DNA from 4 places in the Methylophilus sp. Q8 genome. Region 1 is predicted to be linked to each of the others. Evidence: predicted binding sites of a transcription regulator. Region 1 holds the regulator's gene; each other region holds the start of a gene.
The links. The regulator sigma-54, encoded in region 1, starts transcription at its own class of promoters, with help from an activator protein. The targets are predictions, from matches to a motif close to TGGCACNNTTCCTGCT.
Positions count from the first base shown of each region.

Region 2: ssuD (FMNH2-dependent alkanesulfonate monooxygenase) is a predicted target of sigma-54. The motif match lies at 4,730-4,745, and genes of this name have one in related genera.
Region 3: GQ52_RS08770 (glycogen/starch/alpha-glucan phosphorylase) is a predicted target of sigma-54. The motif match lies at 3,372-3,387, and genes of this name have one in related genera.
Region 4: GQ52_RS07755 (class II aldolase/adducin family protein) is a predicted target of sigma-54. The motif match lies at 5,776-5,791, and genes of this name have one in related genera.

Region 1 covers NZ_JUHE01000001.1:1,208,169-1,216,154, forward strand. The annotation lists gene GQ52_RS05840 (GDSL-type esterase/lipase family protein) at 1-402, shown strand, start outside; gene gltA (citrate synthase) at 491-1,780, opposite strand; gene GQ52_RS05850 (anhydro-N-acetylmuramic acid kinase) at 1,946-3,073, opposite strand; gene tyrS (tyrosine--tRNA ligase) at 3,194-4,432, shown strand; gene GQ52_RS05860 (RNA polymerase factor sigma-54) at 4,479-6,026, opposite strand; gene lptB (LPS export ABC transporter ATP-binding protein) at 6,033-6,779, opposite strand; gene lptA (lipopolysaccharide transport periplasmic protein LptA) at 6,791-7,447, opposite strand; gene lptC (LPS export ABC transporter periplasmic protein LptC) at 7,463-7,986, opposite strand, start outside.
Region 2 covers NZ_JUHE01000001.1:1,096,221-1,104,206, reverse strand. The annotation lists gene GQ52_RS05350 (SfnB family sulfur acquisition oxidoreductase) at 1-538, shown strand, start outside; gene ribB (3,4-dihydroxy-2-butanone-4-phosphate synthase) at 614-1,321, opposite strand; gene GQ52_RS05340 (amidohydrolase family protein) at 1,342-2,196, opposite strand; gene GQ52_RS05335 (acyl-CoA dehydrogenase family protein) at 2,216-3,436, opposite strand; gene ssuD (FMNH2-dependent alkanesulfonate monooxygenase) at 3,445-4,578, opposite strand; gene GQ52_RS05325 (acyl-CoA dehydrogenase family protein) at 4,960-6,168, shown strand; gene GQ52_RS05320 (sigma-54-dependent Fis family transcriptional regulator) at 6,174-7,289, shown strand; gene ribA (GTP cyclohydrolase II) at 7,276-7,941, shown strand; gene GQ52_RS05310 (GntR family transcriptional regulator) at 7,958-7,986, opposite strand, start outside.
Region 3 covers NZ_JUHE01000001.1:1,786,733-1,794,718, reverse strand. The annotation lists gene GQ52_RS08775 (DUF4197 domain-containing protein) at 1-725, opposite strand, end outside; gene GQ52_RS08770 (glycogen/starch/alpha-glucan phosphorylase) at 821-3,322, opposite strand; gene GQ52_RS08765 (outer membrane protein transport protein) at 3,480-4,730, opposite strand; gene htpG (molecular chaperone HtpG) at 4,879-6,792, opposite strand; gene GQ52_RS08755 (hypothetical protein) at 7,060-7,692, shown strand.
Region 4 covers NZ_JUHE01000001.1:1,579,570-1,587,555, forward strand. The annotation lists gene GQ52_RS07725 (YidH family protein) at 1-342, opposite strand, end outside; gene GQ52_RS07730 (bifunctional (p)ppGpp synthetase/guanosine-3',5'-bis(diphosphate) 3'-pyrophosphohydrolase) at 353-2,575, opposite strand; gene GQ52_RS13950 (DUF1328 domain-containing protein) at 2,670-2,843, opposite strand; gene GQ52_RS07740 (hypothetical protein) at 3,145-3,645, shown strand; gene GQ52_RS07745 (NAD(P)H-dependent oxidoreductase) at 3,799-4,350, shown strand; gene GQ52_RS07750 (sigma-54-dependent Fis family transcriptional regulator) at 4,406-5,539, opposite strand; gene GQ52_RS07755 (class II aldolase/adducin family protein) at 5,836-6,558, shown strand; gene GQ52_RS07760 (ABC transporter substrate-binding protein) at 6,575-7,633, shown strand; gene GQ52_RS07765 (ABC transporter substrate-binding protein) at 7,680-7,986, shown strand, end outside.

The DNA.
Region 1 (7,986 bases):
GATGTTTCCAGCGGTGGTTTGTCACGCTTGCCGGGCTTATTGGTGCAGCATAGACCTCGATTGGTCATTATTGAGCTGGGTGGCAATGATTTCTTGCGGCAAATGGCGCCAGCGCGTGTCGAGGAAAACCTGAAAAGTATCGTACATTTAGTACAGCAGGCGGATGCAGCCGCTATATTGATTGCCATGCCGGAAGTGAGTCTGGCTGGCCCGCTCAGTGATCACCCGCTCTATGCACGCGCGGCCGAGGCAACTGGCGCACTATTAGTGCCTCACGCAGTGTCTGCTGTCTTGTCAGATGGCCGGCTGCTTGCCGATCAAGTGCATCCGAATGCAGAAGGTTATCGTGAGTTGGCGGATGCACTGACAAAACAGCTCCATGACCTTGGTGTGTTGCGTTAGCGGAAACGATCAGGATCGGAGAATATGAAAAGCCCGACAATCTATTGATGTCGGGCTTTTGTTTTTGCAGGCGTGATTCAGTCTGTGGCTAGCGTTGGTGCAGCGGTACAAACTCCCTGCGTTCAGAGCCGACATACAATTGGCGTGGGCGGCCAATTTTTTGCTCCGGGTCGGCATTCATCTCGCTCCATTGCGAAATCCAGCCAGCGGTGCGCGCTAGCGCAAATATGGCGGTAAACATGGAGTTTGGAATGCCCATGGCACGCATGACGATACCGCTGTAGAAGTCGACATTCGGATACAGTTTGCGTGAGACGAAGTATTCGTCTTCCAGCGCGATTTTTTCCAGTTCCATCGCCAGTTTGAACATAGGGTCATCGTGCAGACCCAGTTCATTCAATACTTCATGGCAGGTTTTACGCATGATGGAGGCGCGCGGGTCCATGTTGCGATAGACGCGATGACCAAAGCCCATGAGGCGGAAGCTGTCAGTTTTGTCTTTGGCGCGCTTGATGAATTCACCAATACGGCTGACGTCGCCAATCTCTTCCAGCATGTTCAATGTTGCTTCGTTGGCACCGCCATGGGATGGGCCCCACAAAGAGGCAATCCCGGCCGCGATACAGGCAAACGGGTTGGCGCCGCTGGAGCCAACCAGGCGTACGGTAGAGGTAGATGCGTTTTGCTCGTGATCTGCATGCAGAATCAGGATACGCTCAAATGCACGTGCCAGGATCGGGTTGGGTACATACTCTTCGCAAGGGGTCGCGAACATCATATGCATAAAGTTTTCTGCGTATCCCAGCTTGTTTTGGGGGTACATAAATGGCTCGCCTACATTGTACTTGTAGCTCCAGGCGGCAATCGTCGGTACTTTGGCTAGTAGACGCATGGCGGCCACCCGGCGAGATTCCGGGTCGGCCACATTGTTATTGTCGGGATAAAACGCAGCCATGGCACCCACGACCGCAATCATGACTGCCATCGGGTGGGCATCGCGGCGGAAACCGCGAAACACGTTGCTCATCTGGTCGTGCAGCATGGTGTGCTGGCTGATGGTGTCGACGAATGCTTCACGTTGTTGCAGGTCCGGCAGTTCGCCATTGAGCAGTAAGTGCGAAACTTCGAGGAAGTTACAGTTTTCTGCCAGCTGTTCAATCGGGTAGCCACGGTAATACAGCAACCCTTGTTCACCATCAATAAAGGTGATGCCGGAGTTGCAAGAAGCCGTAGACATAAAGCCGGGGTCAAATGTGAAGTAACCATGTTTGCCCAAGTTACGGATATCGATTACATCCGTGCCCAAGCTGCCCTTTAAGACGGGCAATTCAATTGCGGTACTGTCGTTGTCAAATGTAATGGTCGCTTTGGTAGCCATAACGTACTCTGTTTAAGTCAAGGTTGTCTAAATTATACGCAATCGTTTTTGAATATGGGGGCTTGCGCGGAAATGAGGGTGGAAAAGTTAAAAAATCGTCTTCAATCCTGCACCAGTTTAAATCAAACATTGAGTGCATTCGCACTGCTTTAGGGTGTCTTAGTCCTAATTCGGATAAATCGCGCCTAATACCCGTGGCCCTGCTGCGCCGGTGACGGCAGGCAGGTTGCCGGGTTGATGATCCACGCAACGTTGCGCCAGCCAGGCAAAAGCAACGGCTTCCACCCAGTCGACGCCAATTCCCAGGCTATCCGTGTGTTGCACTGGTCGCCCGCACAGGGTTTGCAATCTGTCTATCAAGGCAATGTTGTGCGCACCGCCGCCGCAGACATAGATTTCTGCAGCACCGCTGCAATGCTGTTTCAAGGCATTGGCGATCGTCACTGCAGTCAGTTCCAGCAGCGTACGCGCGACATTCTGTGGTGTGTCAGCATGGGCTTGCAGGTGTGCATGGAGCCAGGCCTGGTTAAACAGGTCGCGGCCAGTGCTTTTCGGGATGGGCAATGCAAAATACGGGTCAGCGAGCAAAGCGTCCAGCAAGGCTGGATTGACGTCGCCACGTACTGCCCAGGCGCCACCAGCATCATAGCTCTGGCCTGTGTGCTGCAGGGTCCATGAGTCCATAAGTAAGTTGCCGGGGCCGGAATCAAAGCCAATCACCTTGCCGCTCACCGGTAAGTCGCTCAGGTTGGCGATGCCGCCAATATTCAAAATGACGCGATGTGTGTCAGGTGCCGCAAAGACTGCCTGGTGAAAGGCGGGCACTAATGGTGCACCTTGTCCGCCAGCCGCAATGTCGCGGCTGCGAAAGTCGCCGACTACGGTGATGCCAGTGCGTTCCGCCAGGCGTGCATGGTTACCCAGTTGCAAGGTATAGGCCTGGCCGTTGGCCAGATCAGGACAGTGGCGTATGGTTTGCCCATGGCAGCCAATCGCCGTCACGGCTTCTGCCGATACATTGGCTGTTTGCAATAAGCCTTGCACTGCCGCTGCATAGAGGTCGGCCAGCTGATTGGACACTATAGCGGCAGTATGTAATTCGTTGACGGCTGGTGTATGCAGATCCAGCAGGATTTGCCTGATATCTGCCGGATAAGGCAGGAAATACTGGCTTTGTTGCTGCAGGTGCTCGCCTTGTTGCGCGACCAGGACGGCGTCCACCCCATCCAGACTGGTACCAGACATCAGGCCGATAAACAGGCGCGTTTGAGTGGGTGGGGCAGAAAAATTCATAAGGCATAAGTGTAACACTGCTCATGCCTGGCTTACAGAAATGCATGGGATTACGTTAAAATAGCTGTTTTACTTTCATGACGAAGTGCGCGCAACGCGCGCCTCAAAAAAAGAACCTTTATGACAGACGTAAACCAAGCTTCAGTGACGACTGAAGCACTGAGTCCAGAGATTGTGAATGCACTGGCGATTATCAAACGCGGTGCCGATGAGCTATTAATCGAGCAAGAACTGATTGAAAAGCTGAAAACTGGCAAACCCTTGCGTGTGAAAGCGGGTTTTGACCCCACTGCGCCTGATTTGCATCTGGGGCACACCGTGCTGATTAACAAATTGCGCCAGTTGCAGGATCTGGGGCACCAGATTCAATTCCTGATCGGTGACTTTACCGGCATGATTGGTGACCCGACGGGTAAAAGTACCACGCGCCCGCCGTTAACGGTTGAACAGGTGAAGGCGAATGCTGATACCTATTCCGAGCAGGTATTCAAGATTCTGGACCCGGCCAAAACCGAGATTGTGTTTAACTCCAAGTGGTTAAGCGACCTCGGTGCCGCGGGCATGATCAAGCTGGCAGCCAGCCATACGGTCGCCCGTATGCTGGAGCGCGATGACTTCTCCAAGCGCTTCAAAGGCAACCAGCCAATCGCGATTCATGAATTCTTGTATCCCTTATTGCAGGGCTATGACTCTGTGGCTTTGCAGGCCGATTTGGAACTGGGCGGCACAGACCAGAAATTTAACCTGCTAATGGGCCGTGAATTGCAAAAGCAGGCTGGCCAATCGCAGCAATGCGTGTTGATGATGCCGTTGCTGGAAGGCCTGGACGGCGTGAATAAAATGTCCAAGTCTTTGGGTAACTATATTGGTATCAGCGAAGCGCCTGAGACGATTTTTGCCAAAATCATGTCGGTTTCTGATGAACTGATGTGGCGTTACATCGACTTGCTGTCATTTGCCACCCTGGAAACTATCGCCCAGTGGAAAGCACAAGTGGCTGCTGGCGACAATCCGCGTAATATCAAGGTCGGTTTTGCGCAGGAGATCGTCGCCCGTTTCCACGGCCAGGCGGCGGCTGAAAAGGCCCTGCAAGACTTCCAGACCCGTGCCAAAGGCGGGATTCCTGATGATGTGCCTGAGGTGGCAGTGGCGATTGACGGTGATAGCATCAGTATCAGCCAGTTGCTCAAGCAGGCGGGTCTGGTGGAAAGCACCAGTGAAGCCATGCGCGCCGTGCAACAAGGCGGCGTGAAGCTGGATAGCGTAAAAGTTGATGATAAAAACCTGTCACTGGCAAAAGGGGTGACCGTGGTGGCACAAGTCGGCAAGCGCAAGTTTGCCAAAATCACCATCCAGTAAACATGTGTTACTGATTAAAAAAGGCCGCATTTGCGGCCTTTTTGGTTTACAGCGATTTGCGTAAGTTGGCCGGTGGAATATTCAGCGATTCGCGGTATTTGGCAATGGTGCGGCGCGCAACCACAATGCCTTGCTGCGCCAGCGTATCGGTGATTTGATTGTCGGACAATGGTTTTTTCTGGTTCTCTTCAGCGACCATTTGTTTGATCAGGGCGCGAATGGCGGTTGCAGAGCATGAGCCGCCCGCATCGGTGGCAACTGAGCTGCCAAAAAAGTATTTAAGTTCAAATACACCGCGTGGCGTGAGCATATACTTATGCGTTGTCACGCGAGAAACCGTGCTTTCATGCAAGTCGAGCTCTTCGGCAATTTCGCGCAATACCAGGGGCCGCATGGCAATTTCACCATGTTCAAAGAAATTGCGCTGTCTGTCCACAATCGCTTGCGACACACGCAAGATGGTAGAAAAGCGTTGCTGGATATTTTTAATCATCCATTTGGCTTCCTGCATCTGGCTCTGCAGATATTGGCCGGAGCTTTCACGGTTGCGCTTGAGGATATCTGCATACAACTGATTGATACGCAATTTGGGGATCACGCCATCATTGAGCGATGCCATCCAGATGCCTTTGATTTTTTTGACCACGACATCGTGCTGGATAAAGTGGTCATGGCTAAAGGTCGCAAACTCGTTGCCTGGCTTGGGATTTTGCTGGCGAATCAGGTGTTGCGCGCCTTTGAGCGCGGCTTCGTCGCAAGTGAGTACCTTGCGCAATTTGACAAAGTCTTTGTTGGCGAGCAATGCCAGGTGATCTTTGGCAATCGCCATCGCAATACGCAAATAAGGTGTCTCAGGCGGCAGTACTTGCAGTTGTAGCAAGATGCATTCACGCAGGTCACGTGCGCCGACGCCGATCGGATCCAGGTTCTGGATCAATTTCAGTGCGGTTTCCAGCTCCAGTAACTCAATTTCCAGCTCTGGCGGCAACAGGTCGACAATCTCTTGTAAATCCTGCTCTAAATAACCATCATCGTTAATGCTGTCGAGCAAAAATTTCACCAGATCCATGTCACGCTTGGATAGATGTGCCAACTGCATCTGGTTGATCAGGTGCTCGCGCAGACTGATATTGTTGGCGTCCTGGCGAGAGAAGTCACTATCTTCATCATCGAGGTTGTTGCGGCCCGCTTCGTCCCAGTTGCTGGCACTGCCAAACTCTTCGTAGTCATCTTCAAACTCGGGCGGCGTGAATTCTTCATTCAGATTCGGTTGTTCGCCTTCAGTGCCGCTCGTTTCGTCACGTGGTTCATCACGCAGACTCTCTGCAGGAGGAGTGAGGTCGTTTTGGGTAGCGACATCAAATGAACTTGCATCCACCTGCTCTGTGTCTGTCGAGCTGGTGGCCAATGGCGAGTTATCTTCAAATTCTCCTTCTTCGCCGTCAGCCATTTCCAGCAGCGGATTTTCCTGCAGGATGGTTTCCAGCTCCTGGCTTAACTCCAGCGTGGACAACTGCAACAGGCGGATGGACTGCTGAAGTTGCGGGGTGAGCGCCAGGTTTTGTGAGATGCGTAATTGCAGGTTTTGCTTCATATCAGGTTACAGCCTAAAATTCTTGCCCAGATAGACTTCACGTACGCCTTCGTTCTGAATGATTTCGTCTGGCGTGCCTGCGGCAAACACAGCGCCTTCATTAACGATATACGCCCGGTCACAAATATCCAGGGTTTCACGCACGTTGTGGTCTGTAATCAAAATGCCAATATTCTGGCTGCTCAGGTAGCGGATAATTTTCTGGATCTCAATCACCGCAATCGGGTCAATCCCGGCAAATGGCTCATCCAGCAGGATGAATTTCGGGTCTGTGGCCAGGCAGCGCGCAATCTCTACGCGGCGGCGCTCGCCGCCCGACAGGCTGACGGCCTGGCTGTGACGGATATGCTGGATATGTAATTGATCCAGTAAAGACTCCAGCCGCGCTTCACGCTCTTCTTCCGTGTAAGGGCGGGTTTCCAGAATTGATAAAATATTATCAGTCACCGTCATTTTACGAAAAATGGATGCTTCTTGTGGCAGGTAAGCCAGGCCCATGCGGGCGCGCTCGTGCATGGGCGCGCGGCTGACATCTGCGCCATTCAGCGTAATGCTGCCGTCGTCCAGTGCGACCAGGCCAACAATCATATAAAAGCTGGTGGTTTTGCCAGCACCATTCGGGCCGAGCAAACCAATCACTTCGCCGCTGCGTAGCTCAAGTGTGGTGTTTTTAACCACGGTGCGTCCCTGATAGGCTTTTTTCAGGTGGCTGACACGTAAATGGTTATGATCTGGTGAAACTGTTGTCTGCATAAGGCCGGTCTTTAAGGTTGCGCTTTCGTAGGCTCATTAGTGGTGTCGGCGGGTGCCGGTTCCACTTTGATTTGCAGCGAGCGGTTCATGCGCAGCCCTTGCTGCGAGGTTGGCTTGTTATCAATCACAGGCGGCGTGGTTTTGTTCTTGGGCTGGATAGTCGCTTTGACACGGCTACCGGCGGTACCATTGGGGTTAGCCTTGGTGCCGCCAATGACTTCGGCGTACTCTGCATTGGCGTCATAACTGATGTAGTCACCGGTGACCAGGTCTTCACCACGTTTGACCCAGGCGTTGGTGTATAGCTGTACCTTGTCCATGCGCGCGTTGTATTCAATACGCTGTCCGCTGCCTTGCATCCATTCGTCTTTGCCAGTGCGTTTTTGCTTGAATGTGGTCGGGTTGCCGGTACAGGTGCTGTGCTGAAAGCCATCCTGGTCTTCACGCACAATCATTTTGTCGGCTTTGATTTGCAGGGTGCCCTGGTTGAGGATCACATTGCCGGTATAAATGCTGATTTTTTTGGCATCATTCACGGTCACGGTATCCGCTTCCAGCTCAATCGGCTGGTCACGGTCAGACTCTTCAGCCAGCACGCTGGTTGACCACGATAGCAGTGCCCATAAGGTCAAGCAGGTGGCATAAAATAATGGCTTGTGCGTGTTCAACTCATTTCTCCAGAATCAACGACCCTTGTGTTTGCCTGTTTTCGCCTTCGCTGCCGGGCTTGCAGTTTTTGCGACTGCGGGTACGCGTACATAATGTACATGCACCCGGTTAAATAATTGCATGGTGCCTGCTTTGTTATCAAAACGCATGCCGGTGCCTGTGATCACCGTCGCTGGTAGCTGACGGATCGTGACCGGCAAATCGGTGTAAGCGAGGTCTGTATCCGGCTCCAGCGTTAAATGTTCGGTTTGCAACTGCATTTCAGGCTTGGCCAGCGTGCCCTGGCGTATGACCTTGACCTGCTTGCTAAACTCGACCAGTTTACCATTGGTTGAGACTTTGCCGTGCTGGCCATGAATTTGCGTGTAAGGTTTATCCTGCCCAAACTGGGTGAAACGCGGGCGCTGTAATTCGGTATAGTCGTTATCCGGAAAATGGCGCATTTCTGCCGCAGCTAACACGTATTTGGTATTGCCAGTGGCGTCGGTACGCGTGCTGACAAAGTTATAGAGCATGTAGTCCGGATCGTGACGACTTA
Region 2 (7,986 bases), 110 kb from region 1:
TGTGTTGCCACACCATTTGGCGTTCGACCGCCCGACGGCCATGGGTCCGGTAGCACAAATTATCCAGGCCGCGGTAGATACCGGCATTGCGCGCGCCGCGTTCAAGGATACGCTGCATTTTGTCCGCAACCATACCCGCCCGTGGATTGATACTGACCTGGAGCATGGTTACGAAGATCCACATACCATTAAAGACATTGGCGATTTGCAGATTCGTTTACACGCGACTGAAGCTTTGTTGGCGCGCGCCGGGGAATACATAGACGAAGCGCAACGCAACCCGAACGAAGACACCGTGGCAGAAGCCTCCATTGCCGTGGCCGAAGCCAAGGTATTGAGTACCGAAACCGCGCTGCTGGCAGGTAGCAAACTGTTTGAACTGGCCGGTACACGTTCTACGCTGGGTGAGTACAACCTGGACCGCCACTGGCGCAATGCCCGTACCCATACCCTGCATGACCCGGTACGCTGGAAGTATCATGCCGTGGGCAATTACAGCCTGAATAACGTGAAACCGCCGCGTCATCCGTGGATTTAAGCATAGACTTAAACTAGCTGCAGTAAAAACAAAGCCCTCACATGGAGGGCTTTGTTGTATTGATCAATCGTTGATTTAACCAGTATATACCATGGCTGCATCGAGCAATGTGCTTTGTTGCCGAACAGGGCGCACAGGCTGACGTGGATAGGTCACCTGCAATTGCCGCTCACGGTAAACAATCATATCGGCAATCGTAATCATCTTTAAGCCGTGCTGTTTGGCAAAGCGCAGCAAGTCTGGTCGCCTGGCCATGCTACCGTCATCATTGACGATTTCGCACAACACCCCCACCGGTTGCAAACCGGCCATCGCGGCCAGGTCATGCGCAGCTTCGGTATGACCTGGCCGCTCCAGCACGCCGCCTAAGCGTGCACGCAAGGGGAAAATATGCCCGGGCCGATGAAAGTCGCTGGCCTGGCTGGACGGGTCTGCCAATGCCCGCAAAGTCAGTGCACGGTCAGCGGCTGAAATACCACTGGTCGTGCCATATTTGTAATCGACACTGACGGTAAACGCTGTCCTGAACGGGTCGGCGTTATGCGTCACCATCTGCGGTAAATCCAGCGCCTGCAAACGCTGTTCTTGCATGGCCACACACACCAGGCCACTGCTATATTTCACTAAAAAAGCCATTTGCTCGGTAGTGATTTTTTCAGCGGCAATAATCAGATCACCTTCATTTTCACGATCGGTATCATCAACAACGATAACAAATTCACCATTGGCAATGGCTTCTACCGCATCGGCGACGGCATCAAATGGTGGTAACGGAGGTTGCATAGTTATTCCTGCCTGCATTCTTATACGCTGAGCTTTAACAAGCGCGCAGCATTCTGATAAAACACTTTTTCCAGCACCGCATCTTTAAAACCCAAGGCGGCAAAGTCGTCTATGGTTTGCTTCATCGGCCTGAAAGGATAAGAGGTGCCGAACAGTAACTGATCCCCCAGAAACTGGTTCGCCGCCTGTACATATAATTCGGCGCCAGGCTGGAAAATATACATATCGGGCACCAGGTACAGGTTTGGATAACGGAACGCCGCACCGACAATGTCATTCACATACGGGTAATAACCGTGGAAACAAATAATGTTGAGGTTGGGATATTTTCTGGCCAGCCTGGCCACCGCATTCGGGTGCGCGTAGTCCAGGTCTGGCGTGGTGGGGCCGGACATCACGCACACGGGTACGCCATGCTGCTGGCAAGCCGCGTAGACCGGGTCAAAAATGGGGTCGTCGACCTGGCGTGCCGGTTTGCCAAAACCGGGTTCGATATTAATGGCCTTGAAGCCGTAATGGTTGATGGCTTTTTCAATCGCGGCCAAGGCACTGTCTACGCCACGGCTTTCAATATCCACCGAACCCAGGCCCACCAGTTTGGGACTGTGTTTGACCAGGTCGGCAATCTGCTGGTCGTCTATGGTCAGGTCTGGCGTCTCACGCCCCACCACCACGGCAATATCAATCCCGGCCTGGTCGATCTCCTGCAAATAGCCTTCTACCGTATATGAGCGGCGAAAATGCTCGGGTTCAAGCGAACCCACACGCTGGTTGAGCCATTTGGCAGTGTCATAAGCAGGGGTGTTGGGCGTAGCGCCAAAAAAGTCATGCAGAAACGCAGGACGGTTGCGTAGATCGATAATTTTTTGTTTCATAAACTTTCTTTAGTATGCGTTAGGCGTAGAAACTCGGTGTGGGGTACTGACCATTAAGTGCCCAATCACCTAAATCCTTGAGTTTGTAGTCCACCGGGTCATGCAGGGTATACACGCGCAAATTGCGCCAGAAGCGGTCCATGCGCAGCTTGGCGGTGGTGGCGCGGGCGCCAGCCACTTCAAACACGCGGGTAGTGACATCCAACCCGGCACGCGTTGCGTTGACCTTGGCCGAGAACACTGCCAGCGCCAGTTCGCCACGGGTCAGCTCATCGAGACCCAAGGTTTGCTGCCAGGCGTGATCGAGTAAGCCTGCCGCATGATCTGCCAGCACGGCCGACGCATGCAAGCTGGCCCAGAACTCGCCGTAATGCAGCAAGGTAAACGGGTCTTCGTGTATGGTCTGCGCCAGAGAGCCTGACCAGACCCGGCTGCTGCTACGCGTATATTTCGCACCTTCTGCCAGCGCGCCTTCGGCAATGCCGAGATAAATATTGGTAAAAATCAGTTGCGCTACCAATGAACGCAGGCTGGCAAATGGCGAGCTCAACGGGCCAGGGTTCATCAGCAATTCGCTGTCTTCCACCCGCAGCTGGTTAAATTCAGCGCTGCCACTGTCTGTCTGCCGTTGGCCGATATTGTCCCAATCGCCATTGAGCTGGATACCGCTACGATCAGTTGGCACCGCGGCCACCAGAAACTTGCCTGTGCCTTCTTCAATCGCAGACACAATCAGGTAGTCAGAATCCATGGAGCCGGAGCAAAAGCTCTTTTGCCCGGTAAACACATAGCCAGCTGCTCCTTTGCGTGCCACGGTGCGGTTATCCAAAGGGTTCAAGGCATTGCCCCACCACAGGTTTTGCGCGGCAGTCAGCTTGAAATAGTGCTGCCATTGCACCTCACTGCCATATAGGCGGATCGAAGTCAGCATCAAAAACTGGAAAGCGAATACCTGTGCGATCGAGCTGTCCACACGCGCGATCTGGCGAATAATGCTGTAGATTTCCTGCCAGCTGCCGCCTAGGCCGCCATAGGTTTTCGGTATCAGCAACTTCAACAGCCCGCTATCTCGTACCGCCTGACGCTGTTCATACGGTGTACCGCCCGCGGCATCGCGCTCAATCGCGGTTTCTGCCAGATAGTCGCAAAGCTGTTTGGCCCGCTCGCGTGGCGTGCCACCAAACACAATGCCATGTGATGCCTCAACGTCGTCCAGGCGTGAATTCAGTGCCAGAGTCATCATCCCTCCTATGCCGCATGCTTGACCGGTTTGGCCGCACCAAACGGCCCCGTCATATTGGTATTGATACTGACTTCGGCGCTGGCCTGCTGGTTAACAGGCAATAAGGGAAACAGCAATTCAGCCACGCGATAAGACTCCTCCAGATGTGGATAGCCAGAGAAAATAAAATAATCAATGCCAAGCGCCTGATACTCTTTAATCCTGTCAGCCACCTCTTGTGGATTACCCACCAGCGCCGTGCCCGCCCCGCCGCGCACCAGCCCCACCCCGGCCCACAAGTTGGGTGAGACCTCGAGTTTGTCACGCCGGCCATGATGTAACTCGGTCATCCGTTTTTGCGCCACCGAATCAAAATTGGCGACAGCGGCCTGTGCCGCAGCAATAGTGTCATCGGTCACGTGCGAAATCAGTTCTTCAGCCGCTTGCCAGGCTTGTTCACTGGTCTCACGCACAATCACATGCAAGCGGATACCGAAACGGATGCTACGGCCTTGTGCTGCAGCCGCCGCACGAATGACCCTGATTTTTTCGGCCACAGCTGCTGGCGGCTCGCCCCAGGTCAAATGCACATCAATATGCTTGCTACTGAGCTGAATCGCCGCCTCAGAGGCCCCGCCAATAAACAGCGGCGGATAAGGCTTTTGCAGGCTGCCGGTCGGTAAACTCGCACCTTTGACGCGTAAATACTCGCCTTCATAATCGACGGCGTCTTCAGTCAATACCGACCGCCAGATAGACAGGAATTCTTCTGCCTCGGCATAGCGGGCATCATGATCCAGGAAGCTGCCTTCCGCCTGCTGTTCTACCGGGTCACCGCCCGCCACCACATTAATCAGTAAACGCCCGCCGGAAATACGATCCAGCGTCGATGCCATGCGCGCAGATACCACCGGTGAAATAAAGCCGGGCCGCGTCGCGACCAAAAATTTGAGCTGTTTGGTTTCATTGATCAAGGCCGAGGAAATCACCCAGGCATCCTCGCAAGAGCGCCCGGAGGGCACCAGCACCCCGCCGTAACCCAGGCGGTCTGCCGCCTGTGCAATCTGCTTTAAATAAGAGAGTGTTGCCGGTCTGGCACCTGTGCTGGTGCCAAGATAACGCTGGTCACCGTGCGTGGGTAAAAACCAGAATATTTCCATGTTGTGTGTTTCCTTCTATTCATGCTGCATACATGGAAAGCCTAGTGCAAAGAGCATGCCACAAATAAAAATCATTAAATTCAGTTACTTACAAAGACACCGAACGCTGTTGCTGAATAATCAGCATATTTTCTGCGGGTGCTGCTGTATCAGCAGCATGTGTGCTGATTATTCAGCAACAGGGTGACGGAGATCGCTGTCCGGCAAAAAACGATGCGGCCGGAAAACCATTCAAAATTTTCTCAACCATATGATTTATAAGAATTATTTTTTCATTTACCCGACAATTTCTGCCATAGCAGTAGTGATTCACGGCCCCTGCCGGAGTTGGCACAAATCATGCTGAACTATTAAGCATATGCAACCAGATGGATATTACTTTTGAATATAAATACTTTTGCAATCCCGCCAACGGCACGCCTCAATGAAGGCCAGCATGCATTGGCGGTAGCCAAACAACTGGCAGAATCGTTTTCGCTGACCGCCGTGGAACGTGATCATCAGGGCGGTACGCCAAAACTGGAACGGGATGCGATCCGCAACAGCGGCCTGCTGTCATTGATCATCCCACGCCAGTACGGCGGCTACGGTGCCAACTGGCAAGAGACGCTGCAAGTGGTCAGAGAGTTTGCCAAAGTAGACAGCTCGATTGCGCATGTCTATGGCTTTCAACATCTGATGCTGGCAACGGTACGACTCTTCTCCCGGCCCGACCAATGGGAACGCTGGTACGAGCAAACCGCGCAATCCAACTGGTTTTGGGGCAATGCGCTCAATCCGCTGGATGAACGTACGCTGTGCAAAAGTTATGACCATTGGCATGAATTCTCAGGCAAAAAAAGCTTTTGCTCGGGCGCCATGGACTCCGAGATGCTGATTGCTTCCGCCATTAAAAAGACGGATGGTCAGTTGGTGATTGCCGCCATCCCAACCCTGCGTACCGGCGTGACCATCCTCGATGACTGGGACAATATCGGCCAACGCCAAACCGACAGTGGCAGCGTGAACTTTGAAAAAGTCAGGGTGGAGGAAAACGAGCTACTCACCGAGCCCGGGCCACTCAGCAACCCGTTTGCCTGCTTGCGGCCGCTGATCGCGCAACTCATATTAACCAATATCTACCTCGGTATTGCCGAAGGCGCTTTTAACGACGCGCAACACTACACCTTGCGCGAAGCCCGGCCGTGGAAGAATGCCAATGTTGATATCACCAGCCAGGACCCGTACATCCTCGCCCATTACGGTGAATTTTGGGTCGGCCTGGAAGCAACGCGTGCACTGACTAACCAGGCGGCAGAAAAACTGGATATCGCCTGGGCCAAGGGCCTGGCACTCACCGAGGAAGATCGCGGCTTGCTGGCGACCAGCATCAGTGCCGCCAAGGTCCTGGCAACCCGCACCGGGCTGGATATCACCAGCCGGATGTTTGAAGTGGCAGGGTCACGCGCGACGCATGCCGGACTGCGGCTGGACCGGCACTGGCGCAATTTGAGAACGCATACGCTGCACGATCCACTAGATTACAAAATTAAGGAGCTGGGTGAATGGGCGCTGACTGGTAGCTTCCCTAACCCTACATTTTACTCATGAATATTATGGACAAATTTATCGAGAATCTGGATCAGGCGGGTGAATTGGACTACGGCGAGAATGAGAAGAAGCTACTCACGCTGCCCAACTCCCGCGCGCTCACCACGTCTATTCGTGCCACCGCACAAGTGTTTGAGGATCCTAAATCCATTGCCTTGCTCAGTCGTATCCAGCAAATTGCGCCCAGCGACGCGAATGTACTCATCATCGGCGAGACCGGTACCGGCAAAGAACTGATTGCACGCCATGTGCATGCCTTAAGCAAGCGCAAAGGCAAACCCTTTGTCGCCGTCAACTGCGGCGCCTTTTCTGACACCCTGGTCGAAAGCGAATTGTTTGGGCATGAAAAAGGCGCTTTTACCGGTGCATTTGTCGCCAAGGCCGGCTGGTTTGAAGCCGCCAACGGCGGTACGCTGTTTTTAGATGAAATCGGCGACTTGCCGCTGAGCATCCAGGTCAAACTGCTGCGCGTGTTACAAGAGCGCGAAGTGGTGCGCCTGGGCGCCAGAAAATCAACGCCAATTGACGTCCGCCTGGTCGCCGCCACCAATGTCCGCCTGGAAGAAGCCGTACAGGCCGGTAATTTCCGCGAAGACCTGTTTTACCGCCTGCGTGTCGCCCACCTGGAATTGCCTACCTTAAGAAACCGGCCAGGCGATATCTTGCCGCTGGCCGAGTATTTTGTCAGCGAATATACACGCCGCCTGGGTTACGCAGAGATCCGCCTGGATGACTCGGCCAAACAGAAACTGGTGCAACACAGCTGGCCTGGTAATATCCGCGAACTGGAGAACGTGATTCACCACTCGCTGCTGATTTGCCGCAACAACCTGGTGCGTAGTGAAGACTTACATTTATCCTCCATCTCGCTGCATAGACCCAAGCAAGAGCACTCGCCGCAGGCCGGCAGTCATGCACCCGACTTACTGGAAGAAGCCTTGCAGCAACTGTTTGAATCTGGCAAACCCCAGCTTTACGATTATTTTGAAGATGCCCTGGTGCGCGCCGCCTACCACCACTGCCATCATAACCAGGTGCAAACCGCCAAACTGCTGGGCTTAAGCCGCAATGTGTTGCGCGCCAAGTTGATTAAAATGGGAGCTATCAATGCCCTCAAGTAACCTTGCGCTCAAACCTGCTGTCACTTCTTTGCAGGCGTTGATCACGCCCAAAGCCAGCGCCAACCTGCCCACTGAATACGGCACATACCGCTTGCATGCCTTTGAGGATAACAGAACTGGCATTGAGCATATTGCGCTGGTGCTCGGTGATGTGGCAGGCCACACCAGCGTACTCACACGCTTGCACTCCGAGTGCCTGACCGGCGACGTATTCGGCTCACAACGTTGTGATTGTGGCGAGCAATTCAAGCAGGCACAGCGCCTGATACAGCAGCAAGGACGAGGGGTGATTTTGTATTTACGCGGGCATGAAGGGCGCGGCATCGGGCTCGCCAATAAAATCCGCGCGTATGCACTGCAAGAACAAGGGTTGGACACCGTGGAAGCCAATCTTGCCTTGAATTTACCAGTAGACCAGCGCGAATACGATATAGCAGCGGCCATGTTACAGCATTTGCAGGTGGCATCCATACGCTTACTGAGCAATAACCCGGACAAATCACAGTCGCTCGCTGCCGATGGCATCATTGTGGAAACAATCGTCCCACTGGAAATCCCTAGCCATCCCCATAATGCAGAGTACCTAGCGACCAAGAAGCATAAGCTCGGCCACCAACTCGCCTTGGTTTCCGGGACGGGCGCCAGCACTTAAACAAGCATGCAGAATATTACTGCCCGGACCCGATCTGTTTGAAAT
Region 3 (7,986 bases), 580 kb from region 1:
AGCAGGCTACTGGCCTGGCCCATCGGGTCCTGACGAATCGCCGCCTCTTCTTTGGCAATCATCAGGTAAACCCCGTCGAGTGCTTTTTGCGTGACATATTGATTGATGTTGGCATCTTCTTTCTTAATCACGCCAAACTTGCTGCCCATCTCGGCATATTTGTTATAGGTATCTGCTAATTGCACATTGGCGGTGGCTTTTTGCACGATGGGCAAGAACTTAGCCGCCATATCTGTCGAAGTCGTTTTCTTGAAATATTGTGTGGCCGCATCTTGCGGGCCAGTGAGGATATTCTTGGCATCTGTCACACTCATTTGCTTGACCGAGTTGACCAATAGCGTTTTAGCTTCAGGCACGGCTTGTTCGGCTGCCCGGTTCATCTTGAGAATCAGTTCATCCGCCTGGCTGCCCATACCGACCAGTCGCATGCCTTTTTCGATTTTCTTTAATGACTCCGGCAATGGGATTTTGACCTCTTTATTCCCCATAAAACCGTCTGTGGCACCTAGCAGGCCCACTGCTTTGCTCACGCCCTGGTTAAGGGCAAGTTTCAGCCCATCGCTGGTTTCCTGTTCGCTCAGATTGCTGACCGCACTACTATTACTGCTACTACTGGTCGAGCTACCACCGACTTTTTCAACAATATCGCCCAAGCCTTTGAGGTCCAACGCTTGTGCATCTGTGATTAATAAACCGGCCAACAATACCCACGCTGTATTTTTCATGATTACGCTCTTTAACAAGTTAAATGCAGTGTACCCATAAAGCACAAAGCAAGTCCAGATGGACTTGCTTTGTATTGAGGCCTGCAGAAAAAAGATCAGGCTTTAAACGGTGAAACTTGCCAGATACGCTGCGCATAGTCAGCAATGGTGCGGTCACTGGAGAATTTCGCCATACGCGCCACATTCAAAATCGCCATACGTGACCAGGCCTCGTCATCCTGATATAAGGCAGCCACTTTTTCTTGTGTGGTGACATAAGCAGCATAATCCGCCAGTAACAAGTACTGATCCCCCTTGTGTAACAAGGTATCCACAATCGCCTGGTAGCGGCCAGGCTCTTCTACGGAGAAGAAGCCGTTACCTATCATATCTATGACTTGTTTCAGCTCATGGTTGCCATGGTAATAATCCCATGGGTTGTAGTTGCTGGCTTTCAGTTGCGCGACTTCTGGCGTAGTGAGGCCAAAAATAAAGATATTCTCGTCGCCCACTTCTTCCATAATCTCAACGTTGGCTCCATCCAGCGTACCGATGGTCAGCGCGCCATTGAGCGCCATTTTCATATTACCAGTGCCGCTGGCCTCAGTGCCTGCGGTTGAAATTTGCTCGGACAAATCAGCCCCCGGAAACAGGATTTCTGCTGCGCTCACCTCATAGTTAGGATAGAACACGACTTTCAGCTGATCATTGACTGCTGGGTCATTATTAATCATCACCGCCACATCGTTAATCAAACGGATGATCTGCTTGGCCAGCCAGTAGCCAGGCGCGGCTTTACCGGCAAAAATCACTACACGCGGCGTATGCTGGCTCACCTGCCCGCTGCGGATACGGTTATACAAGGTGATCACGTGCAGCACATTCAGCAATTGGCGCTTGTATTCATGAATACGCTTGATTTGCACATCGAACAGCGCATTGGTACTAATGGCGATGCCCGTTTTTTGCAGGATTTTGTCGGCTAGGCGCTGCTTATTGGCTTTTTTCACCTCACGGAAGGCTTTTCTAAACGCAGCATTATCGGCAAACGGCTCGATCTTTTTAATCAGGCTCAGGTCTTTCTGAAAGCCAGTACCTATATGTTTGGTTAACAAATTGGTGAGCAATGGGTTAGCCTGGTTTAGCCAGCGACGTGGCGTAATGCCATTAGTGACATTGGTAAACTTGCCCGGATAGATTTTATTAAAATCGGCAAACAAAGTGGTTTTTAACAGTTCGCTATGCAACTCGGCTACCCCGTTCACAGTATGGCTGCCGACAATCGCCAGGTGCGCCATACGCACGCGGCGGCCATGCGTCTCATCAATAATGGAGACACGTTGCAACAAGGCAGTATCGCCCGGGAAGTGCTGATTGACCATTTGCAGGAACTGATGATTAATTTCGTAAATAATCTCCAGGTGGCGTGGCAATAACTGCGCGAACAAATCTACCGACCAGGTTTCCAGCGCCTCCGGCATCAGCGTATGGTTGGTGTACGCAAACATTTTGGTGATCAATTTCCAGGCTTTGTCCCATGGCAAGTGGTAATGATCAAGCAGTTGATGCATCATTTCAGCAACAGCAATGGCAGGGTGCGTATCGTTGAGCTGAATCGCCACCTTCTCCGGCAGGGTATTCCAGTCAGCGTTATAGTTGGTAAACCGATGCAGAATATCCTGCGTAGATGCCGAGACAAAAAAGTATTGTTGTTTCAGGCGTAGCGCCTTGCCAGATTCTGACGTGTCATTCGGATACAGCACTTGCGAAATGGTCTCCGCACTATGGCGCCCTTCAACCGATTTCTCATAATTACCTTCATTAAAGTATGCCAGGTCAAACTCATTGGTTGCCTTGGCTGACCACAAACGCAGATTGTTCACCGTTTGCGTGCCATAGCCAGGCACCGGCACATCATAGGGCATGGCCACCACAGTTTCATGATCTACCCAGTGATGCTCAATACCGTGTTCGGTATGCACATGCAACACGCGGCCATAAAACTTCACCTCACACGTATGCTCTGGACGCTGCACTTCCCAAATATTTTGGTAGCGTAACCAGTTATCCGGATTTTCTTTTTGCTGGCCGTTTTCTATGGTTTGCCTGAACATGCCATAGTCATAACGGATACCGTAACCCGTCGCCGGAATATCCATGGTCGCCATGGAGTCGACAAAACACGCCGCCAAACGACCCAGGCCACCGTTACCCAAGGCAGCATCAGGCTCCAGTTCGGCCACGCCTTCCAGCCGCTGGCCAATTTCCTGCAAACCATCGCTTAGTTCCGGTGCAATGCCCAAATTAAGTGCGGCATTAGACAGCATGCGACCGATCAAAAACTCAAGTGAGAGGTAATAGACACGCTTGGTATTGGCATCACGATAGGCATCGCGCGTATTCACCCAGCGGCTCATCAAATGGTCACGTACAGTAAAGGCTGCGGTCTGGTACCAATCGCGCGTCGTCGCCCATGAATTGGACTTGCCGATGGAAAAAGTCAGGTGATTACGCAACGCCTGCGGAATCGGCAGTTGCTCAAGCAAGAACTCATCGACCGCTTGCGCTGTGTCAGATTTATCAGCTTTTTTAGGTGTTTTTTTCACATTGGCAGTCATACATCTTCCCCTGAGGTGTTGATCACAAATTTGCTTTAAATGAGCCAAAAGCAAAAAACAAGCCTACAACAAGAATATGTCAGACATAAAAAAAGCCACGAAATTCATGTTGTGGCTTTTGATTATAACGCCCGAAGATGGCGAAAATAAAAGAGTTTTACAATTTCCAGGTATAGGCCACCCCTAATGCATCCTGATACATCTTCAGGTTTGCCTCGCCGCCGCCAAAGGCAGCCGGGATCGAACCACTGCCATTGACACTGTTTTCAAAGGCATGCGTATAGGAGAACGACAGCTCGGATTGCGGGCCCAACACCCAGGTCGCACCGAGTGACACGTGATCTTTTACCACACCCGGCGCCAGGATATTGAGCAAGGTATCACCGCGGCGGATAGGCTGATCAACATGGTTAAAGCCGGCACGCAAGGTTAAAGCGGGGCTATATTGATACAGCGCTCCGACTTTATACACCTTGGCATCCTGCCAGTTAAAACCGGCCCCATTGTCATTGCCGAGGCCATTAAACAAATTCGCCTGTGAGGCATTGCCTACGGCATCTACCTCACCGTAATTAATGCGTTGAAAATCTGCCGCCAACGTCAATGCCGGCGTCACCTTCACCGCCACACCAACGCCATAAGTAGACGGGATATCAAAGTCACCCTGCTCGGCAAACAAACCTTTATATTTATCAAACTTGCTCATATAGGTGCGGCTTTGATAAGTCGCCCCCAGCGTGACAGCATCGGTGATTTCACCCAACCAGCCAATATGGACGCCTGCCCCATACGAATTGTCGTGGCCATTGTTAGTCACACGCCCTGGTGCGGCGCTGAATGTTGCATTATCAAAACCCTGCAGTCCTTTGGCTTCAAAACGCTGGTAAGCCAGGTTTAATGACGCGCCGATAATATGTTTTTCAGAAACCTTCCAGGTTGCCGTTGGCGCCACAAATACCTGAATCAAGTCTACCCCGGCACTGCCCTGGCTTTGAAACAATGGAATACCGTTTTTGTAATCGGTATTCATGCCACCATTGCCATACACACTCACGCCGAGTGTCACATCTTCAGAATACTGCTTGTTATAGCCAAACTCAGGGATTAGAAAATTCTGCGTATCGTTACCTTTGTAGGCGCCATTTGCACCTGGTGAAGGACTACCTTCCAGCTCAGACTCTCGTACTGGCCTAAACCAGGTCACACCCGCATCAATGCGGTCACCTACTTTGCCCATGCCAGCCGGGTTGGCCGCGGCAGCTAATGCATCCTGCGGCAAGGCAATGCCCACACCAGCCACGCCCTGTGAACGCACGCCATACCCATGTGCAAAATAGCCGTCGGTTGCCCAGGCGCTACCAAACGAAAACGACACCAATAACGGAAACACTGTTGCCAGACGACGTATCATGACTTTCACCTCGATTTATATGAGTTGTAGCCATAAACTCTAGCAAAGCTCCTAAATATCAATAAATAATAAATAACAATATATTTATAACTTTAAAATATAAAAAAGTCCGCCTAAGCGGACTTTTTTGAAACGACCTGATGCATTACAAAATCAGGCTGTTCATCCGCTTCACAAAACTGGCTGGATCTTCCAATTGGCCGCCTTCTGCCAACAAAGCCTGGTCAAACAACACATGCGCATAATCGGCAAACTTGGCATCGTCAGTTTCCGCGCCCAGTTTTTCTACCAGCCTATGCGTCGGGTTGATTTCCAAAACGGGTTTGCTATCCGGGGCTTTTTGTCCGGCCGCTTTTAAGATACGCGCCAGGTTACCCGACAAATCATGCTCACCAGCCACCAGGCAGGCAGGTGAATCGGTCAGGCGATGGGTCACTTTGACTTCTTTCACCGTGTCACCCAACGCAGCTTTCAGTCGCTCAACCAGGTCTTTGGCATTTTCTTCCACCTGCTTCTGCGCTTCTTTATCAGCATCATCTTCCAGCTTGCCGAGGTCCAGATCGCCTTTGGCAATCGACTGCAATTTCTTGCCGTCAAACTCAGTCAGGCTACCCAGCAACCATTCATCTACCTTGTCCGACATCAGCAACACTTCAATGCCTTTTTTGCGGAAGATTTCCAGGTGCGGTGAGTTTTTGGCAGCAGCAAACGTATCGGCCGTGATGTAGTAAATCGCCTCTTGCTCCGGCTTCATGCGGCCAATGTAATCGTTCAGCGACACGTTTTGCGTCTCAGTGTCCGCATACGTAGAGGCAAAGCGCAACAAGCCGGCGATTTTGTCTTTATTGGCAAAATCTTCGCCCGGACCTTCTTTCAATACACGGCCAAACTCGTTCCAGAACTTGGCGTAGTCTTCCGGTTTGTTTTCGGCTACGTCTTCAAGCAGGCTCAATACTTTTTTCACTGAGCCATTTTTAATCGCTTCCACATCGCGGCTGTCTTGCAGAATCTCGCGCGACACGTTCAACGGCAAATCGGCTGAGTCAATCACGCCGCGCACAAAGCGCAGGTATTGCGGCATCAGCTTTTCCGCATCTTCCAGAATAAATACACGCTTCACATACAACTTGATGCCCTGGCGGCGATCACGGTCATACAAGTCAAACGGCGCTTTGCCTGGTACATACAGCAATGAAATGTACTCTTGCTTGCCCTCTACGCGGCTATGCGTATACGCCAGCGGATTTTCGTAATCATGCGAAACGTGTTTATAAAACTCGTTATATTCCTCTTCAGTGATGTCGCTCTTGCTACGCGCCCACAACGCCGAGGCTTTATTGATGGTTTCATCTTCATCGGTAGTCACCATCTGGCCGCCTTCGCCATTCTCGCCATCTTTCCATTCGGATTTCTTCATGACGATAGGCAAAGTGATATGGTCGGAATATTTGCGGATAATGGTTTTCAGTTTCCAGTCATTGAGGAACTCATCTTCGCCTTCACGCAGATGCAAAACAACCTCAGTACCGCGACCGGCTTTTTCAGTGGTTTCAATGGTGAAATCCCCTTCACCGCCGGACTCCCATTTAATGGCTTCGGCTTCACCGGCACGGCGTGTAATCAGCGTCACTTTGTCGGCAATGATAAAGCTGGAGTAAAAGCCCACGCCAAACTGGCCAATCAGGTTGGCATCTTTGGCTTGATCACCGGTCAGGTTCTGGAAGAACTCTTTGGTACCAGATTTGGCAATGGTGCCGATGTTGTTAATCACCTCTTCGCGGCGCATGCCGATACCGTTATCGGCAATGGTCAGCGTACCTGCGTCTTTATCAAACGTGATGTTGATCTTTAACTCGCTGTCGTTTTCATACAGGCTGCCGTTAGAGATAGCCTCAAAACGCAACTTATCAGCCGCGTCCGATGCGTTGGAAATCAACTCGCGCAACACGATCTCTTTGTTGCTATAGAGCGAGTGAATCATCAATTGTAGTAATTGTTTGACCTCGGCCTGAAAGCCCATGGTCTGTTTAGATTGCGATTCTGCTGTCGCTGTCGTCATGACAATTTCTCCAAAAACGGGTTGAACACAAAAATTTACGTTTAGATGGGGAAATAAAAACCGTTTTTCAAGAGGGGAATTGTGAAAGCTGCGTCATCCGCCAACCAATCCATTATTTAAGTCCTGAATCAGCCGCCTGCGTCTGGCAGACAGTCATTAAAATCCATGCTTTTTCAGGCATTTGAGATGCATTTATTTGCATGCTTTTTGCTAGGGATTGATTAAAGCAGCATTCTTTGTTCAAAGACCCGGTCAGGAGAGCAATGTATGAATCTCTTTCACACCTTAATCGAGCAAATGCAGGTCATGAAACTGCCCCTATACGCAGTCACCCTGACCGCCGTCCCGCGTGCAGATACGCCTTTGCTACTCATGTTGCATTGGCATGGTTTTCGCAAACAGCCCACACCCGCCCTGCCGATGCTCAAACCCATCCTGCAGCCAGTCCCAGGCTCAGCCTTGCAGATCAATGACCGCTGGCGGCAGCCTGAAGTGGTCGAAGAAGCCGTACTCGACGCCGCCTGGCAATTAGGCGCCTGGGACGTGCAACGCGAAGAACATCGCGCCTGCACCTATGTCGGCGCCAGTGAACATGAAGCCCTAGCCTGCAAACAGGCGTTTGGCAAATATGACGAAGAACTCGAAAGTGAGTTGCTGGTGAGCGAAGCACCGGACCGTGACGAAATGTTGCAGTTGGGTGCCAAAGTCGGGTACATCCACTGGCAATTCCGGCCAGTCAATGGCGGTGTTTGGCAATCGACGGCAGAAGATGACACTTTGCTGGAAGATGGGCGGCGTATCCCGCCCTGCCCGATTCGGCCACTAGCACTAAAAGGGGGCAAATTGACTAAGACGGCGTTTAGATTGGGGCAGATTAATCGGATTATTTTGTTGAAGTAGATTTTGATCGGTGGATTGAAGCGTTGATAACTCTAGGCAACGTTTTGTTTCGCCTCTAGGCGAGTCACTTTCTGATGCTTGCCCCTCAGAAAGTAACCAAAGAGGAGGGCACCCAGCCATCACGGCCTTCGGCTCCCTTGCGTTGCTCAACAAAATAAGCGGTCACGAAACTCGCCCTAGCAGCTTGCACACCCCGCAAGCTGCCGCGGAGCTCAAACAGTCGATCCCTTCTCCCTTATTTTGTCTCCGCTACTCAGCGTGATGGGATGGGATTTATCTCGCCAAACTCACATT
Region 4 (7,986 bases), 370 kb from region 1:
GGCGATCGCTGTCGCCGCCAAAAACAGATTCACTGCAGGCGGTAACCACAGCACATGGCCGCGCGGTTTTTCCTGGATATTTAGCGACTGGCAAAATACCAGGAACTGTACGGCAGACAATAAGGCCGTACAGGCACCGATGAGAATAAATCCCACCCCGATATACAGTGACAACGCGCTTTGTGCATGTGGCAGCGGGTGATCGTGAGCCACTAGTTGCATAAACAGGCCAAAACGCTCAATCACAAAGCCTAGCCCCATCAGGGCAATCGCCGAGCGTTGCCAGGCCAGCAAGGTGCGTTCGGCGGCAAAATATACACGTGGGTCGTCAAGGTAAGACATAGGGCCTCTTTCAGGTTTTTCGTTGTGCCGAGATCACACCTGGCACCTGTTGCAAGCGCAGCAGCAAGTGCTGTAACTGGTCAATATCAGTGAGTTCTACCGTAAATTGCATCAATGCCACATGATTGCGACTCAGCGTGTTGGCCTTGGTGGTGTTGATCTTTTCACGTGCAAACAGTTCGCTGATATCGCGCAGCAAGCCCTGTCTGTCATTGGCTTCCAGCACAATATCCACCTCTGATAGTCCTGGTTGACGGTCGCCCCATTGCGCCGCCAGCAGGCGGTTCTGGCGTACATCTGCCAGGCGTGTGATAAAGGTGCAAGCCTGGCGATGGATGGTGACGCTATGATTGCGCGTCAGGTAGCCGACGATAGGCTCGGGCGATACGGGTTTGCAGCATCTGGCCATGGTGGTTTGCACATTGCCTATGCCTTCAATGGTGACGCCTGCATGGTTGACCTGCGAGGCGGTCGGGCGTTTGACCAGTGGTGGCGCTGGTGCTGTGTCGGCAGGCGCTATTTCGCCCTGGATAGTAATCGCAATCTGGTGCTCGCTAATGTCACCGCGACCAATCGCGGCCAGACAATCTTCCAGTTTCTGAAATTGCAGTTTTTGTGCGATACGTTCCAGTGGCAGGCTGCCTGCCCCGGCTCTATGCAGTTCTTTATCCAGCTTGGCGCGGCCCTGGGCGACATTCTCTTCAAAGTGCTGGTACTTGAACCAGTGCCTGACCTTGGCACGTGCGCTCGGGCTTTGTAAAAAGCCCAGCGACGCATTCAGCCAGTCGCGGCTGGGCGCACCTTGTTTGGCGGTGAGGATTTCTACGCGCTGCCCATTCTCCAGGCGCGTGTGCAGTGGCACAATCTGGCCATTGATTTTTGCGCCTTTGGTTCTATGCCCGAGGTCGGTGTGCAAGGCATAAGCAAAATCAATCGGCGTGGCGCCGTGCGGCAAATCAATGACCTTGCCTTGCGGTGTCAGCACATATACCTTGTCCTGAAACAGTTCACTATTAAATTGTTCCAGCAAGTCGCCATGGTCGGCCACTTCGTCTTTCCAGGAAAGAATCTGGCGTAACCAGGCAATTTTTTCGTCGAATTTGGCATCAGATTTGGCACCTTCTTTATAACGCCAGTGCGCTGCCACGCCTAACTCTGAATGCTGGTGCATTTCAAAGGTACGAATTTGTACCTCCAGCGCCAGGCCGCGCGGGCCACTCACCGCCGTATGCAGCGAGCGATAATTGTTGCTTTTCGGGCGCGCGATATAGTCGTCAAACTCGCCAGGAATCGGCTGCCATAGATGATGCACCAGGCCCAGCGCGGTATAGCAGTCCTTGATGTCATCGACCATGATGCGCACAGCACGCACGTCATACAGCTGGTTAAACTGCAGATGTTTGCTCTTCATTTTTTTTACGATGCTGGAGATATGCTTGGGTCGCCCGCTGACATCGGCCTTCACGCCGGCTTGAGTCAGCTCATGCTGTAACTGTGCGACAACATCCGTGATGTATTGCTCGCGATCCACCCGCCGCTCGTCGAGCATTTTTGCCACTTCTTTGTAAAGCTGCGGCTCCAGGTAACGCAACGATAAATCTTCTAGCTCCCATTTTAACTGCCACACGCCTAGCCGATTCGCCAGTGGGGCAAAGATGCTCTGGTTTTCGCGCGCAACCTGCGCCTGGCACGCCGGGCTGGCGCCCGAGAGGTGGCGAAGCAATTGCGTGCGCTCTGCCAGTTTGATCAGTACCACGCGGATATCCTGCACCATGGCCAGCAGCATTTTGCGTAATGCTTCCAGCTGCTGCGCCCTGTCATTGTGTTTGTTGTCAGCAGGCTGCGCCCCGTCGACTTCGCTCAGCGCCTGAATATGGGACATACGTGCGATGCCCTCTATCAAGCACACCACCGTTTGCCCGAACTGGCTGGACAGGTCATCAGACCAGTCGCTTAACAAGTCAGGCGCGGCTTGTAATATGGCGGCTATCAGGCTATCTGCATCCATATTCATTTCAGCCACAATGGCAGCAGTCCCCAGGGCGTGTTGCAGTAAGGGGCTGTCGTTGATAGCGTATTTTCCGCTATACAGGGTGGCGGCCAGTTCGCCAGCCTGGCGAATCTGCGCTAACTCATGCGCGGTGAAACGTTGTGGTAAAGACGCAATCCATCCAGCGAGCGCTTGGGGATCGTTAGATGTTGGTGTGTGTGCAGGGCGACGGGCTGAAACCATAAAGTATTATCGCCGCGATTGCGCATGAGCGTAAAGCTAAAACGCGCCCGGACAATTTGTCAGGGCGCGCGATGAGGGGGGATTCTTGCTGCTTTTATGCGAACAGGCTGATCCCCAGCACAGCCGCCAGGGCAATCCCAATCGCCAGCAGCAGGAAGATAAAGAAGAACACTTTGGAGATCGTTGCAGCACCAGACTCGATGCCTCTGAAGCCCAGTAAACCGGCAATAAAAGAGATCACAAGAAACAGCAATGCATAATAAAGCATAGGTCTGGCCTTTCATTTTAGACAGAGAAGATGATGGCATCTTAAAAGACCGGGCCAGCTTGCTCTATCAGTACTTTGCTAAATGATTAGTCAGAATCAGCCTACGTGGCGATGGTTTACAAGCGTTAATCAGCTTCGCTGACTCATCAAATGCGCTATATTATGTGGGACTTGATGTTGTGGCCTGCAACAGCTTTGTGCGCATAAGTGAGTGTTGACTCACTATGACAATAAGCAATGAATACGCGCCATCGTGAGTCTGCCCATTTAAATAAAAAAATCCTTATGAAGGGAGCGCGCCATGCGTTCGATTCACACCATACCAGCGACCGCTCGCCTCGCATGTTTGCTCATGATCGTGCAATGCCTGCTGCCCGCTTTCGCCTTTGCCGCCAGTGATAGTGCCAAAGTGATTCTTGGGCCGCCGCATAAAACCGGCAGCAAAGCCGAGGCAAGGCCAGCAGTGATTGCGCTCGTCAGCATGGATGAAGTGTTGCCTGATTGCCAGCAGCAAGTCACGGTGACAAAAGTCAAAACAGTCGCTTATAGCGAGAGTGGTATCACGCCAGAAAAAATTGGCGTTGACTGGCTGGGAAGCAAACTGGATATTGCGACCAACGTCGGTGAAAACCCGGTGCTATCGCTGGAAGAAATCCAGGCGGCCAATCAGTTTATCAAGGTCGGTAAACGCTACCTGATTCATTTTCAGCTCTGCGGTGATGGCGGCGTTCAGCGTAGCCTGATTAATATGTACGCCGAACAAATGACGCCCGCCCGCCATGTGCGCAAAATTAAAACCTAGTGGCATAGCCAGAGGTGTTGCCTGACCAACATTTTGGCGACGTTTGTTGTTGAATTGGCAGCATCTATTTTTCAAGTGATTGATTATGAAGGGTTTAAATCTGGCATTTTATTTGCTATTAAATCAAGACATTGTTTAATCAGGAAAATCGAAATGCCACGAATTATTGGAGTCTCCGGAAATATTACTGCACCCTCAAGAACCTTGTCGCTGGTGGAGTCTGTGGTGACCAAGGCCAGCCAGAAGTTTCATAGTCCGGGTGAGGTGATCGATATTTCCAAGCTGACGGCAGAGCTGGGACCTACCGTGTCCTTTAACCAGTTTCCGCCCGCGCTGACGCAAGCCTACGATAAGCTGCATCAGGCCGATATTATCGTCATTGGCACGCCAGTGTATAAAGCTTCTTATACTGGCTTGCTCAAGCACTTTTTTGATCTGGTCGACCCGAAAAAACTCACTGGTAAAGTCGCTATTTTGGTGGCAACAGGAGGCAGCGATCACCATGCGCTGGTGCTGGAGTCGCACTTAAGAAGCCTGGCCAGCTTTTTTGGTATTTACACCATCCCGACCACCATTTATGCCCGGGATGCAGAGTTCACGAATTACCAATTGGACAGTGCCGTGATTGAACAGCGTATCGACCAGGCGCTAGAACAGGCCGCGGTGTTGATTAAGCAGCATTTGCCGGAAACGCTGGTTGCCTAGCAGGTTATTTGCAAGATTCGGCATAAAAAAAGAGGGGATATATTCCCCTCTTTTTTTATGCGATCAGGTTGAGTTCTTTTAACCTGGCGCGCAGGATATTGCGGCTGATGCCCAGCAGTTTGGCGGTATGCACCTGATTGTTTTTACTGTGCTCATAAGCCTTGCTGACCGTGGTGCCATTGATCAGCTCATATAAATTTTCCGGGGCTTGTTCAAACAGCTCTTCGAGAATATTTTCCAATTTATAGAGCGCACTTTGGCGCTCATAGCTGACACGGCTTGGCAGTGGTGCCGTGATGCCGCTGTCTTCATCAGACGTAAACTCTGGCCGGTTAAAGCTGATTTTGGGTAAATTCAGATCTTTTGGATAAAGCGTATCGGAGGTACTCACCAGTACCGCACGGTGAATGACGTTTTCCAGTTCACGAATATTGCCCGGCCACGGATATTCCATCAGTAGCGAAGTGGTTTCGGGGGCCAGTTTGTGGTCCGAAGTGTTCAGCTTATTGCGATATACGGCCAGAAAATGCTCAACCAGCGGCAGGATATCGCCACGACGTTCGCGCAATGGCAGTAATTCAACCGGCACCACTTTAATCCGGTAATACAAGTCTTCGCGGAAACGTCCCGCTTTGACGGCTTCTTCCAGGTTCACATTGGTCGCCGCAATCAGGCGCACATCAATCGGGATCGGCTTTCTGGAGCCTACACGTACGACTTCACGCTCTTGCAGCACGCGCAATAATTTGACCTGTGTTGACTGTGGCAAGTCACCGATTTCATCCAGGAACAGTGTGCCGCCATTGGCGGTTTCAAACCAGCCAACTTTGGAGGTGTTGGCGCCGGTAAACGCGCCTTTTTCGTAGCCAAACAACTCGCTTTCAACCAGGGTTTCTGAGAAAGCGCCGCAATTAATGGCCTGGAACGGGCCGTTTCTGCGGTTGCTCAGTGAGTGGATATGGCGGGCAATGAGTTCTTTACCCGTCCCTGTTTCGCCAATGATCAGCGCGGTTGCATTGCTGGAAGCAATTCTTTCGATCAAAGACAGCAGATTTTGCGATTTGGGATCGCTGAATACCAGTGCACTTGCCCGTACGGACAAGCTGACGGCAGACGGATTGGGGTGTGTGATCACATGGTCAGTACGTTCGGTGTACGAATCACGGATATCCCATCGTTGTGCGCTCATCATTGACTCCTTATTTAACAGGCGAGTCACTATATTACATTGATCATTAATAAGTCAAAGTTCTATAAATTATAACAATATTCATATTTGTTATATTGAAGGTAAGCCAGATCATGGGCGGGAATTCAACATTTTGCTGTGTTAATCGCAACACTTGTTGCCGGGGCAACAGGTGCTTGGCATCTGTGTTTTTTCTAAGTGTCTAATTATTATAGGTAAATTTTAGCTGTTGTAAGTGGCACAGTCTTTGCAAAGTAGTCCGTGTTGTTTTCGCATGAATTTTGAAAGGACTGACAATGACTGTCGTGACTGTTAATACTGAACTGGATCTGGATCATTACGTAAACGAAACTGTGGCGGAAGCCAAGCTGGCTTTTGAGGTCTTTCGCGAGACGGATAGTATCACTGCCAATGGTACCGTAGGCTTTGTGCATCGCGTACCAGGCCAGGACAAATTGATCATCGTGAATGACCCGGGCCCGTTTAACAAGGGCAAGCCAATTGAAGCAACCGTGGTGGGCTTTGATGGTACGGTCTATGCCGGCAAGGGCAGTGGCGCAGGCGCTGGCCGTTATACCAAATTGTTCCAGGTGCGCCCGGAAGTCACCACGATTTCGCATATACATTCCACCTACCTGGGTGCCTGGGCACAAACACACCGCACATTGCCTATCCGTTATGTGCCAGTGCAGCGCTTCAACCTGATTAAAGAGTTGCCGATTTATATTGACCGCCGCCAGCAGGAAGTCGATTTTATCCTCGACCAGATTGCGATTAATCCACATCACACGGCGATTCTTGAAGCCAATGGTGGTGCCACGGTATGGGGTAAGCAAGGTCTGCGCAAACTGGCAGAGTTTATTCTGTTGCTGGAAGAGGGCGCCAAGTTGCAAACCCTGGCAGAGGCCCTGGGTGGCTCCCGTGAGTATGGCCCAGGCGTGTTGAAGCAACAATGGAAAATGTCCAAGCTTTACGACCAGGCCAAAGAAGAAGGCTTGTTGCGTCCATCTGACTTGTAATCACAGGAGCTACCAAGTGACCACAGCACAACATATCGATCAAATCTGGTTTACCCGTTGCCCGGTGCCGACTGCCACTGGCCTGGCCTATAAATTAGGCTGGCTTAATGAAGAGTTCGCGCGTGACAACATTAACATTGCCACGTTGCAAGAAGCACCCAAAGAGTTATCCAAGCATCATTACGATCATGAGTTACCTTCGTTGATTCGTGAGGGTGGCAACTTGCTGGCGCTGGCTGCCAAGGCACAAGGTGCGCCGACCAAGCTGATTGGCTTGACCTGGATTGATGAATGGCAAGCGATCCTGGTGCGGCCGGATAGTGGCATTACCACGCCTGAACAATTGAAGGGCTTGCGCCTGGCCTTGCCGGCGTTTATCGAGCATCCGATTGCCAGCCATGTACGCGGCAGCAGTATTGCTCGTGGCATGAGCCTGCATGGTTATAAAGGCGCTTTGAATATTGCCGGGCTGACGCTGGATGATGTGACTTTGGTAGAGGTGCCTTCTGGTCGTGGTAATCGTAATGGCCGTGATAACCCCAATGGTCTAGGTGAGTTGTGGTCTGGCCTTGATGCACTTATCGAAGGCAAGGTCGATGCGGTATATGTAAAAGGCGCATCTGCGGTGGATGCCGCGAAACGTGTGGGGGCTGTGGTGGGGATCGATCTCGATAGCTATCCTGAGCTGTCCAGCCGCGTCAATAACGGCACTCCGCGTCCGATCACCGTACATCAGTCCTTGTTGGACAATCATTATGACCTGGTGGTGCGTTTCCTCTATCAAACGTTGCGTGCGGCAGATTGGGCCAAAAGCAACCTCAAAGGCGTGCGCGAAATTCTGGAATCCGAAACCCGCTCGGGCGAAGACGGCGTGGCGACGGCTTATGGTGAGAACTTCCATTTGCAACTAGCGCCTGATTTGTCCCCGGAGCGCGTAGAGCTGTTCCGCCAGCAAAAGAACTTTATGTTGGTGCATGGCCTGTTGGATAAGGATTTTGACCTGGATGCGTGGATCGATTTCAGGCCGTTGCGTGATGCAGAACAGCAGTTGCATCAATATGCGGCGGTTGCCTGAAGCAAGTAAGTAAGCCTCGCGGCTTAAACGTAAATAAGGAGTAGGTGTGAGCAGATTTTTAAACTATGTATTTTCAGCATTGGCGTTGACGGCGTTGACGGTGTCAGGCGCCCACAGTGCTGAAACCGACCCGAAAGTGGTGAGAATTGCCACCGTGGCTTATAACCTCAATGGCAAGACGCACTATCTGGGTAGCACCGAGCTGGCCAGTGAAACCGGGCTGGATGAAACCTTGGCCAAGCGTGGCGTCAAGCTGGAGTGGGTGCCTGCTGCCACGGCGATGGTTGGCCCGATTGTCAACGAAGCCTTTGCCAACAAAAGCATAGACTTTGCGGCCTATGGCGATTTGCCAC